DNA from 3 places in the Aestuariirhabdus litorea genome. Region 3 is predicted to be linked to each of the others. Evidence: predicted binding sites of a transcription regulator. Region 3 holds the regulator's gene; each other region holds the start of a gene.
What was found. Region 3 encodes FNR, which switches genes on or off when oxygen is low (the NO sensors DNR and NnrR bind a similar motif). Its sites were predicted from a motif close to TTGATNTANATCAA; they were not measured.
Positions count from the first base shown of each region.

Region 1: a site for FNR is predicted at 2,157-2,170, ahead of ubiT (ubiquinone anaerobic biosynthesis accessory factor UbiT). Genes of this name have one in related genera too.
Region 2: a site for FNR is predicted at 1,864-1,877, ahead of D0544_RS13495 (bacteriohemerythrin). Genes of this name have one in related genera too.

Region 1 is NZ_QWEZ01000002.1:1,353,372-1,357,277, forward strand. It holds gene D0544_RS16370 (Crp/Fnr family transcriptional regulator) at 1-20, opposite strand, end outside; gene moaA (GTP 3',8-cyclase MoaA) at 235-1,230, shown strand; gene D0544_RS16380 (DUF6316 family protein) at 1,250-1,456, opposite strand; gene ubiT (ubiquinone anaerobic biosynthesis accessory factor UbiT) at 1,566-2,087, opposite strand; gene mnmL (tRNA modification radical SAM protein MnmL/YtqA) at 2,242-3,159, shown strand; gene ubiU (ubiquinone anaerobic biosynthesis protein UbiU) at 3,181-3,906, shown strand, end outside.
Region 2 is NZ_QWEZ01000002.1:740,155-744,060, reverse strand. It holds gene D0544_RS13510 (LysR substrate-binding domain-containing protein) at 1-927, shown strand, start outside; gene D0544_RS13505 (TIGR02647 family protein) at 1,077-1,316, opposite strand; gene D0544_RS13500 (DUF4870 family protein) at 1,335-1,724, opposite strand; gene D0544_RS13495 (bacteriohemerythrin) at 1,986-2,441, shown strand; gene D0544_RS13490 (diguanylate cyclase) at 2,490-3,906, opposite strand, start outside.
Region 3 is NZ_QWEZ01000001.1:1,037,208-1,041,113, reverse strand. It holds gene D0544_RS04935 (sulfite exporter TauE/SafE family protein) at 1-149, shown strand, start outside; gene hemN (oxygen-independent coproporphyrinogen III oxidase) at 261-1,646, shown strand; gene fnr (fumarate/nitrate reduction transcriptional regulator Fnr) at 1,808-2,569, shown strand; gene D0544_RS04920 (adenine phosphoribosyltransferase) at 2,589-3,122, shown strand; gene D0544_RS04915 (hypothetical protein) at 3,353-3,829, shown strand; gene D0544_RS04910 (glycerate kinase) at 3,899-3,906, shown strand, end outside.

The DNA of each region.
Region 1 (3,906 bases), on a different contig from region 3:
CGATTGAGTGATCCTGTCAAAGCATCCTATGGTCACACAGATAGGGGAGAGGCGCCAACGGTGGGGCGTTGTTTCGGCCCGCACTCGACGGGAGTTGATGAGAGTCAAGGGGGAGAGTAGTCTTATTCCTTAAGCTAAGGGCGCTCGCGACAAGCGCATGGTAAGGTTAAGGGCTGGAGCCCGACCCTGCCATAGGCGGGCCCATAGCCTCTAACCTGACCTCCGGGATGCACTATGAAAGGGAACAGATTGATTGACCGATTTGGTCGCGAGGTTACCTACGTACGAATGTCGGTGACCGATCGCTGTGATTTTCGCTGCGTCTACTGCATGGGCGAAGAGATGACCTTCCTGCCCCGCGAGCAGGTGCTCACACTGGAGGAGATGGCCCTGATCGGGCGAGCGTTCAGTGAGCTGGGGGTGAACAAGATTCGCCTGACCGGTGGTGAGCCGCTGGTTCGCAACAATGTGATGCACCTGGTGCGTGACCTCGGTGCCCTGCCCGGCATCACCAACCTGGCGATGACCACCAACGGCTCGCAGTTGCCTAAGCTGGCTCCGGAACTGAAGGCAGCCGGTCTCAAAAGCGTGAATATCAGCCTCGATACCCTCGACCCGGTGCAGTTCACCCAGCTTACCCGCACCGGCAAGCTGGAGCGGGTGCTGGAGGGGATTGAGGCCGCCCGTGCGGCCGGCTTCCCCCGCATCAAACTGAACGCGGTGATTATGAAGGGGCGCAATGACGACCAGGTGGTGCCCCTGGTGCGTTTTGCCCGTGACCAGGGGGTCGATATCAGCTTTATCGAGGAGATGCCGCTGGGGCATATCGACGAGCACCATCGGGGTGAAACCCTCTGCACCAGTGAGCAGGTGCGGGAGCTGATCGGCGAGCAGTTCGAGTTGGTGGCCAGCACCGAAAATAGCGGTGGCCCCTCCCGATACTACCACTTTGCCGACCACCCGACCCGGGTGGGCTTTATCTCCCCCCACAGCCACAACTTCTGCGGCGACTGTAACCGGGTGCGGGTCACCTCGGAGGGGCGCCTGCTGCTCTGCCTGGGTAATGAGCATTCCACTGACCTGCGGGCCGTGGTGAGGCGCTATCCCGGTGATATTGAGCGGCTTAAGGAGGAGTTGCACAGCGCCATGGAGCTTAAACCCGAGCGCCACTTCTTCAGCGCCGAGGGGGAAGTGGAGATTGTTCGCTTTATGAATATGACTGGCGGTTAGCTCGCCGTCGAAGCTTCCGCTAACCGGTCGGTTTGATGCTGGCCTGCAGCATCTGGTCGTTCTGGTGGCGGATGTAGATGCAGAGATCCCGCTCCGCCTCTGCCTGGGAGCGGTAGGGTCCCTCCTGGGAGCCCTCACGGGTAATGAAATACCACTCACCGTTCATGCACAGGAAGCGTTCACTGCGAAACCAGGTGCGTTCACCTTCGCCGGATCGATAGTCCATAGAGAATCCTTCTCTTTTGACGGGCCTTCCTACAGTGTAGCCCCCTCTGCCGGGCGTCACTAGCCCTGGTGTGCTGTTTTTTGGACCCTTTGCCCGTCTGGAGAGTGGGTCAGGCCGCTGATTCGGCCTGCAGGCGGCACACCAGGTCGGTGGCGTGGTCGAGGGCGCTGCGCAGGTAGCGGGGCAGGGAGTCGAGATCGATGTTGTCCATCACGTTCTTCATCTCAAGCCCGATTTCGGTGTCCCCTTCGATCAGCAGGCGGCGCTGGAAGAAGAGGGTGTCCGGGTCCTCCTTGCGGCTGGCCAACAGCAGGAACTCACACAGGTTGCCGCTGATGCTGGCATCGGCATCGGCCATCGGCAACAGGCGCAGCTGCCCCTCCTCAAAGGTGAGGTACCAGCTCAGCTGGGCATCGGTGATGCTGACCCGCACGCAGTGCCCCTCGAGGAACTCGAAGTCCCCATCTTCCAGGGATTCGCGAAACACCTGCTGTAATACCCGGGCAATGACCGCTTTTTGCAGGCGAAAAGGAACCAGGGAGGCGCCGCGGGCGGCCAGTACCGGCAGTTTGCGTACCACGGCAGCGGGCGCGGGAGGGCGGGGCAGGCGGCCAAGCTGGGCAAGGATCATGCGGGACTCCTGAGAAACAGTGGGTGTTAGGGTAAACGGTGAATTGTAGGCCATAGCCTTGGTGGCGCCTTGATGCAAATCAATTAGCCTCCAGCTTCTCTTTGTTACCCTGTGGTGCTCGGTAGAAACCCTCGGAAGATCAGGTCTGTTTCGCATGCAGTTGCCCAATTACGTCAACACCTTTGGTGCGGCCATGCAGCGCAAGTATGGGCATAAGGTCCATAAACTGACCATCAATGCCGACTTCACCTGCCCAAACCGCGATGGAAGCAAAGGGCTGGGGGGCTGTAGCTTCTGCAACAACGCCACCTTTAACCCCAATGGCCGGCGTCCCCCAAGCGTGATCGAGCAGCTGGAGGCGGGCAAGAGGGTGATCCTCAAGCGCACCGGTGCACGCCACTACCTGGCCTACTTCCAGGCGTATACCAACACCTATGCGGCGATTGAGCAGTTGCGGGCACTTTACGACCAGGCCCTGGAGCACCCCGACGTGGTCGGACTGTCGGTGGGGACCCGTCCCGATTGCGTCCCCGATCCGGTGCTGGACCTGCTCTGTGAATACCGTGACCGGGGGCTGGAGGTGTGGCTGGAGCTGGGACTGCAGTCGGCCAACGACCATACCCTGGCGCAGGTTAACCGTGGCCACGGCTGGGCTGAATACGCTGACAGCGCCCGCCGCGCCCGCCAGCGCGGCCTTAACCTCTGTACCCACCTGATCGTGGGGATGCCGGGAGAGCGTCGGAGGGACAGTTTGCAATCGCTGGCGCGGGTGCTGGAGGTGGGCACCGACGGCCTCAAGCTGCATCCGCTGCATGTGGTGAAGGGGACGCAGCTGGCCCGGCAGTGGCGGCAGGGGGAGTACCAGCCGCTGGCATTCGACGACTATGTGGATACGGCCGTGGCGATGGTGCAACAGACGCCGGCCGGGATCATCTATCACCGCCTGACGGGCACCGCATCGAAGGATCTTCTGCTGGCGCCCCTCTGGTGTAGCCAAAAATGGGCTGTGCTGAATGCGATCCATGATCGCCTGCACTATGCCTCGATATGCCGGGCCCAAGGCGCGGCCTGACACAAACAACGGGAGTAGAGGATGGAGTTAGTATGTCCTGCGGGCAGTTTCCCCGCTCTGAAAGCCGCCGTGGATAACGGCGCCGATGCGGTATACATCGGGTTCAAGGATGATACCAATGCACGCCATTTTGCCGGCCTCAATTTCAATGACAAGAAGGCGTTGCGGGCCCTCGACTACGCCCGTGAGCGCAATGTAAAGCTGTTTGTCGCCATCAATACCTACCCCCAGCCCGAGGGCTGGGAGCGTTGGCAGCGGGCGGTCGACATCGCTGCCGACCTCAAGGCCGATGCGGTGATCGCCGCCGACATGGGGGTTCTGGGGTACGCCACCGAGAAGCACCCGGAGCTGCCCCTGCACCTGTCGGTGCAGGGGTCGGCCACCAACTATGAGGCACTGCGCTTTTACCAGCGCCAGTTCAATATCCGCCGCGCGGTTCTGCCGCGGGTGCTGTCGATGGCCCAGGTCAGGCACGTGGCCGAGCACAGCCCTGTTGAGCTGGAGGTGTTTGCCTTCGGCAGCCTTTGCATTATGGCGGAAGGGCGGTGCCACCTCTCCTCCTACATCACCGACGAGTCGCCCAACACCTGTGGCGCCTGCTCACCGGCCAAGGCGGTGCGCTGGGAGCAAAAGGGTGAGGTGCTGGAGTCGCGTCTCAACGGGGTATTGATCGACCGTTATAGCAAGGGGGAAAACGCCGGTTATCCCACCCTCTGCAAGGGGCGCTTCGAGGTGGAGCAGAACACC
Region 2 (3,906 bases), on a different contig from region 3:
GCACGGATCAGTTTCAGACAGGTGGAGGCCTTTCGAGCCGTGATGATTGCCGGCACCACCACCGGAGCCGCTGAGATTCTCTATATATCCCAGCCTGCGGTGAGTCGTTTGCTGAGCGATTTTGAAGAGAGCGTCGGCGTTCAACTGTTTGAGCGGCAAAAGAAGCGCCTGATCCCCACCCCGGAAGCGACCATTCTGTTCGAAGAGGTGGAAAAGTCTTTCGTAGGCATGGAAAAACTGGCGCGTACCGCTGAAGAGCTGAAAGTTTTTCACCGGGGTACCTTGCGGATTGTCTGCATGCCGGCGCTGGCTCAAGACTTTCTACCCGGCGTAGTGAGCGAGTTTATGGCTGACCATGAAGGGGTCGCGATCACGCTACAGGTCCGCAGCTCCCAGCAGGTGGCCGACTGGATCGCCAACCAGCACTTCGATATTGGGATTTCGGCTATAAAGGTTTCCGACCCCGCCATTGAAGTACGTAGCCTGGCCAGCAGCTCACTGCTGTGTGTTCTACCTCCGGCTCATCGACTCGCTGATAAAGCACTGATCTTGCCGGAGGACCTGGAGGGCGAGCAGTTTGTCTCCCTCGGTACCGAGCAGAGTGTGCGCTACAAGGTTGACGAAGTGTTTGATAAGGCGGGTGTTCAACGCAAGTTGTTGTTTGATACCCAGGTATCCCACGTAGCATGCGCCTATGTTTTGGCTGGAGGTGGCGTCTCCCTGGTTGATCCGGCAACGGCAATCCACTATGCCAAGCTGGGGCTAATCGTTAAGCCTTTTGAACCCGCCATCACATTTAACTACAACATTCTCTACCCAGTGACTCGCTCCCAGTCTCAATTGGGTAAAGAGTTCACCCAGCTGCTGCGGCAGAGGCTAAAGCAACTATCGGACAGCTCTGACGGTTTGTTTCAGATAGATGCCTAACCCAGGCTTACACCGCGTGAAAAAATAACAGGGTCAAAAAAATGCCCCACGGGACTCAACCTGTGGGGCATTTTTCATTCACACACCCAAACTACAGCGCGCTTGCGACCAACCCCTTCGGGCGACGCGATGGGAGGTGTCTGTAGCGCCTAATCCGCCGAGGAGAGCAAGCCGGTCAGAGCCCGCGCGTGCTGCAGGGCTTCCAGCCCTCGGTCGGTCAGGTAGCCGCCGTCGTGGCGGTCAATCAAACCCTTGTCGTACAGGCTCTGGGCGGCTTGCACCAGCTCCGGGGCGGCGTCGTGGTGCACCTTGATCCCCTCCTGGAGACTGTCCGGGCTGAACTGCATCAGTACCCGAATCTCTTCAAACAGCGTTTGTGATAATGACATAGCGACTCCTAGAATTGCTCAAGATAACCCAAACCCCGGTTTGGGAGGCTGCTGATCCGACAGCGCGAGCCACCCCCGCACCAGGCGGTAGATAAACCAGATGCCCACTATCCCCATCAATATCCAACCGACCACCAGCAGTATCGCCATGCCGCCGATAATAAACCAGAGCAGAGCGAACAGTGCGCTACGCAACTGCCAGCGGGCGTGGATGCGGGCGAGATCGCTGTGGAATTCAGCCTTCCACAACACATTGAAGAGCAGGCCGGCAAAAAAGGTGATACCCACAAAGAAAGAGGCCGCATAGAGCGCGTAGATAATGGTCAATCGACGACTCTCATCCGCGCTGAGCGGCGTCATAACCCGACTGAGGTCGGCGGGAAATTCGGGAGGACTCTGTTCGCTCATAGGGCTATTAATACTCCGGCGGGGACCGATTCACTGTAGCAGCGGGTGAGTGCCCCTGTCACGCCTTCAAGTGCCAGACCGGTGATGGTGCACAGTTTCACACACCCACCCCCAAGCGGCGGCGGTGCGCACCAAAACGTTAACATATATCAAAGCATGCTTGCCCTCAGCGGCCCTATAGTGTGAGCAATGCTTGGTAGTGGCGGTCAGGGCAGAGCCTGCGGGAGACAGGCCAACAATTCACACAGGAGGATGTGATCTATGGAGAAGCTGGCTTGGAGCAGCGAACTGGAGACAGGCATCGATATCATCGACGAGCAGCACAAGCGAATCGTCGGTTACATCAACCAGTTACAGGACGCGCATGAAAATGGAAACCGGGAGGCGGTGGGAGACGTCCTCAACGAGGTCGTTGACTACACCATCTCCCATTTTGCCTTTGAAGAGGCGCTTATGGAGCAGGCGAATTACTCCTTCTGCGCCCCCCACAAAAAGGTTCACGAGCTCTTTATCAGCCGTGTAGATCGTTTCTGCAAACGCTACGAAGCGGGCGAGGATGTCGCCGAAGAGCTGCTCACCACCCTGCAAAAGTGGCTCCTCAATCACATCAAGAACGAAGACGGCGATTACGTCGACGCGGTGCAGGACTACGAGCGCCGCATGCGCCATGAGCACCAGGGATGGCTTTCCCGCTCACTGCACCGTTTTTTCGGCTAGAGTCCAGCACCCGCCCCCAGCCATCCTGCAGGGGCGGACACTGAGTCCCTAGTGGGCCGCCTGGGCGGTGGCGCTGCGTACGCAATTGCGCCCTTCACGCTTGGCCTCGTAGAGCGCTCCATCGGCCAGGGCAATAAAGGCGGCGGCATCGACCGGCTTGTGGTCGCGTGCACTGGAGACGCCAATACTGATGGTGACCTGCAACCCGTCCACCACCGTCGCCGCAATATCCGCGCGCAGGCGTTCGGCCAGGACCATCGCCCCCTCCATTGAGGTATTGGGCAGAATAATGAGGAACTCCTCACCGCCATAGCGGCAGGGGAAGTCGAGGCTGCGACTGACCCGGCGCATCTCCCTCGCAATCACCTGCAGTACACGGTCACCCTGGTCATGGCCATGTTCATCGTTGAATTTCTTGAAGTGGTCAACGTCAAACATAAGGATGCCGAGTTCGGTTCCATAGCGGTAGGAGCGCTCCAGCTCCGCCTTGAGGGTCTCATCGAGGAAGCGGCGGTTGAACAGCTTGGTCAAACCGTCGGTGTTCGACAGGGCCCGCAACTCCTCCTCCAACTTTTTCTGGTTGGTGATATCCCGCAGCATGGCGGAGGAGCCGACCACCTGCCCCTCTGGATTACGAATGGTCGCGATGGAGGTGCTGAGCAGTCTTCCCTTGTACTCATAAATGATCGGCTCCAGGGTCTGCTCCGACAGTTTCAGCCAGGAGGCCATCAGCGCCTCGTTGTCGAACACCTGCATAAAGCCCTCCTCCACAATCTGGGCATGGCTTTTCTGCAACAGGTATTCCGCAGCCGGGTTCACCAATACCACCTCGCCGAGGGCGTTGGTGACCACGATCCCCTCCTGGGCGCTGAGAATGATGGTGGTGAGCTTGTTCTGCTCATGGTGTAAACCCAGGTAGGTGGACTGCAACTCGCTGGACATGCGGTTGAAGCTTTTCGCCATGGAGCCCAGTTCATCTTTGCCCAACACCGGCACCTTCTGGCTCATATCCCCTCGGGAAACCGCCTCCATCGCCTCGGTCACACGGTGAATCGGCTGCACAATGGAGCGGCGCACCAGCCACCAGGTCACCAGCAGGATGAAAGTCACCACGATAGCCAGTACCGCCATCGACTGTTGCCAGGCCTTGGTGATATCCGCATCCACCCGCGCCAGGGTGGAGGTCAGCTTGATGACGCCTCGATACTGCTGGCTGTCACCGTGGCACTTGTGACACTGGTTTTTATTTTCGATGGGCACCAGGTAGGTCAGGAAACGCTCTCCGCTGGCAGCCACATCGTAATAGCGAACCATCTCCCCTTTTTGTAGCACCTCTCTCAACCGCGGGTTATCGGCAGCGTAGATCGGCACCTCGATCTCCTCATCACGGGGAAAGAAATCCTCTTCGCCCCGGTAGAGGTTAACGGCACTGATGGTGGTGTTATCGCGGAAGGCTTCCAGCCCA
Region 3 (3,906 bases):
TCTCCTCGCGCCTCGGCGATGTGATGCGGAACCGGACAACGCGGGGACTGGCTGGTATGCTGGTGATACTATTCGGGTTATGGACCCTTCCGGGGGGCCATCAACAGTGGTTGATGCAGCTGTTTCAGCCTCTGGCCGCCGGCACTTGATGAGAGTCAACGCATTCGACGGAACCCCTGATTAGACTTTACGTCTGATCCAAAGCGGCGATATGGCTCGTCGTAGACCCTGTGACACTAACGACTGAAAGTGGATATTCAATGAGCAACAAGCTGGTTTGGGACCTTGACCTGATCAAGCGCTACGAAGGCGCCGGTCCCCGTTACACCTCATACCCCACGGCCGTCCAGTTCCACGAACTGTTCAGCATTAACGAATACCGTGCCGCGGCGGCCAAGAGTGTCGAGAAAAACACCCCCCTGTCACTCTACTTTCACCTGCCCTTCTGCACCCACGTTTGCTACTACTGCGGTTGCAACAAAGTGATCACCAAGGATCGCACCAAGGCGATCCCCTACCTGGAGTTGCTGCACCGCGAAATCGAGATGCAGGCGGAGCTGTTCAGCAACCAGCAGATCGTCGAACAGCTGCATTGGGGCGGCGGCACCCCCACCTTCCTCAGCATCGAGCAGATGCAGGCTTTGATGGCCAAAACCCGCCAGCACTTCAACCTGGTGGATGAGAGCGAGGGGGATTTCTCCATCGAGATCGACCCCCGTGAGGCTGACTGGTCCACCATGAATGCCCTGCGCGAGATGGGCTTTAACCGCTGCAGCCTCGGGGTGCAGGACCTTGACCGCAAAGTGCAGAAAGCAGTCAATCGGGAGCAGTCCGAAGAGGCCACCATGGCGATCATCGACGCAGCCCGTACCCTGCAGTTCCAGTCGATCAATATCGACCTCATCTACGGCCTGCCCTTCCAGACCGAAGCCAGCTTCATGAAGACACTGGAGCGGGTCATCGAGATCGCTCCCGACCGGCTGTCGGTGTTTAACTATGCCCACCTTCCCGAGCGCTTTATGCCCCAGCGGCGGATCAATGCCGAAGACCTGCCCTCGTCCGCTGAGAAGCTGGCGATCATGCAAAACACCACCGAGCGGCTGCTCGAGGCGGGCTATGTCTACATCGGCATGGATCATTTCGCCCGTCCCGATGACGAGCTGGCGATTGCCCAGGAGTCGGGCACCCTGCACCGTAACTTCCAGGGCTACACCACCCACGCCCATTGCGACCTCGTCGGCATGGGGGTTTCCTCTATCAGCCAGGTCAATGGCGCCTACAGCCAGAACCACGCCGACATCAAGATGTACATGAACCGCATCGAAAACGGTGAGTTCGCCATCAAGCGTGGCCTAGAGATGAATCAGGACGATTTTATTCGCCAGGCCGTCATCTCACAGCTGATCTGCCACTTTGAGCTCGACTTCTCAAGCATCGAAGCGCGCTGGAACATCAACTTTGCCGACTACTTTGCCAAGGAGCTTCAGCAGTTGCAGCCGATGGCGGAGGATGGGCTGGTCGCACTGGACCAGAACGGCATCGAAGTGACCGGCCGCGGCCGCCTTCTGATCCGCAATATCTGTATGCAGTTCGATCACTATCTGGGACAGGAGAGCAATAAGGGGCGCTTCTCCAAGGTGATCTAACCCCTTCATGTTCGTACCTCTGTGGCGGAGGTACGAACACTCCCCCTTCCCGCCCACTCCCGCTCTTCTGCAGCCTGTCTCTGCAGTAGGGTTTTGTTTTATGCCTGATTTCCCCTACAATGACTGCCAACCTGACACAATGAAGGGGCTTGTTGCCATCCATGAGCTCAAAACTCACCGTTAAGCACGTAAATTCCGTGGCCTGCAAGGAATGCAGCCTGAGCTCGCTCTGCCTGCCCATTGCCCTGGCCATCGACGAAATCGACCAGTTGGATGACATCATCAAGCGGGGACGCCCCCTGAAGAAAGGGGAACACCTGTTTCTTGAGGGAGACCCTTTTACCTCCATCTACGCCGTTCGGTCCGGCGCCCTCAAAACCTATACCTCAACCAATGAGGGAGAGGAGCAGATCACCGGTTTCCAGTTGCCCAGTGAAATTTTGGGCCTGAGCGGTATGGACGGAGACACATACCCTGTCTCCTCCCAGGCCATGGAAACCACCATGGTGTGCGAGATCCCGTTCGAGAAGCTTGACGAGCTGTCGGACAAGCTGCCCCAGTTGCAGAAGCAACTGATGCTACTGATGAGCCGTCGCATCCGTGACGACCAGCAGATGATGCTGCTGCTCAGCAAGAAAAACGCGGACGAACGCATCGCCACCTTCCTGGTCAACCTGTCGGCACGCTTCCGTCGCCGCGGTTACTCCTCCCATGCGTTCCGGCTGTCGATGTCCCGCAACGAGATGGGTAACTACCTGGGGCTTGCGGTAGAAACCGTTAGCCGCGTCTTTACCCGTTTTCAGCGCAGCGGCCTGATCGAAGCCAACGGCAAGGATATCAACATCCTCGACTCGGAGCGCTTGTGCGCCCTGGCCGGCGGTCGCCTGGTCGATAAGCCCAAGGACACCGCTCAGTCGCACTGATAGCCCTCAAGGACCCGCAATGATCTTTGATGAATACTATATTAAATCCCTGGTTCGCCCCATTCAGGACTGGCCTAAACCGGGGGTCACCTTTCGCGACATCACCCCTGTTTACCTCTCCCCCAAGGCCCAGCGTATGGTGGCCGATAGCCTGATCCAGCGCTACGTCGAAACCGAGATCACCCACATCGGCGCCCTCGATGCGCGGGGCTTCCTGCTGGGCTCAGTGCTGGCCTACGAGTTGAACAAGCCCCTGGTACTGTTTCGCAAACAGGGCAAACTCCCCTCCGATACCCTGCAGCAGGCATACGATATCGAGTATGGACAGGCGGTACTGGAAGTTCATAAGGACGCCATCCCGGCAGGCGCCAGCGTACTGTTGCTGGATGACCTGATCGCCACCGGCGGCACTCTGTGCGCCGCCGCCTCCCTGGTGAAGGCGCTGCAAGCGACCATCTACGAAGCGGCCGCGATTATCGATCTGCCCGATCTCGGCGGTAGCCAGCGCCTGCAGGACCTTGGCATACCCACCTACACCCTCTGCGCATTCTAATTCCTGAGGGCGCCCCTCTGCAGCGGGGCACCCTTTCCCCCTTTAGCCTGTAAATAGTCAAATCAGCTAAGCCCCTGCAACACCCATAGCCAAAGATTCCAAAAAAAAAGAAAAAACAATCAAAAACAGGCTGTTAGGCGGATGTTTTGTGTCTAGAATCAAATTTACCTGCTAACTTTGGCAATCAATCATCGACGGCAGGCTTCATAGGGACACTGGGGGGTGAACCGATGGGAATTGATGCCGAGCAGCTCGGCCTGCATATTATTCAACCCACTTTGACCGAGTGTGGTTATTACACCGCTGCGGCCCAGCGGCTGTTACTGGGCACTGCCGCCGCCGAGAGCAACCTGGGGGAGCAGCTCTACGGCAAAGAGGGCGGACTGGGTCTCTACCGCATTTCACCGCAGGTGCACCAACAGGTATGGGACGATTACCTGGTGCACTATCCAGACCTCGCCAGCCGCACCCGGGGGCTCGCAAGCCAGCGTCACTTTTTGCAACAGCCCCACCAGGAGCTGGTTTTTAACCTCACCTACGCCACGGCGATCGCCTGGTTTAACTACCTGCGTTGCGGTGCCGACCTGACGGGGGTTGAGGCATCCAACACCCAGGCCCTGGCCGATATCTGGTGGCACTACTACCACCCAACCGACCCCGACGGGGCTCGCTTTGTAAAGCACTACCCCTTAACACGAGCCGCGTAACGGGTCAGCACCGTAGCCTTAGGCGCCGGATACTGATAAAAAGGGGTCTGACTCCCAAGGCCCCGTTTTATGAAAAT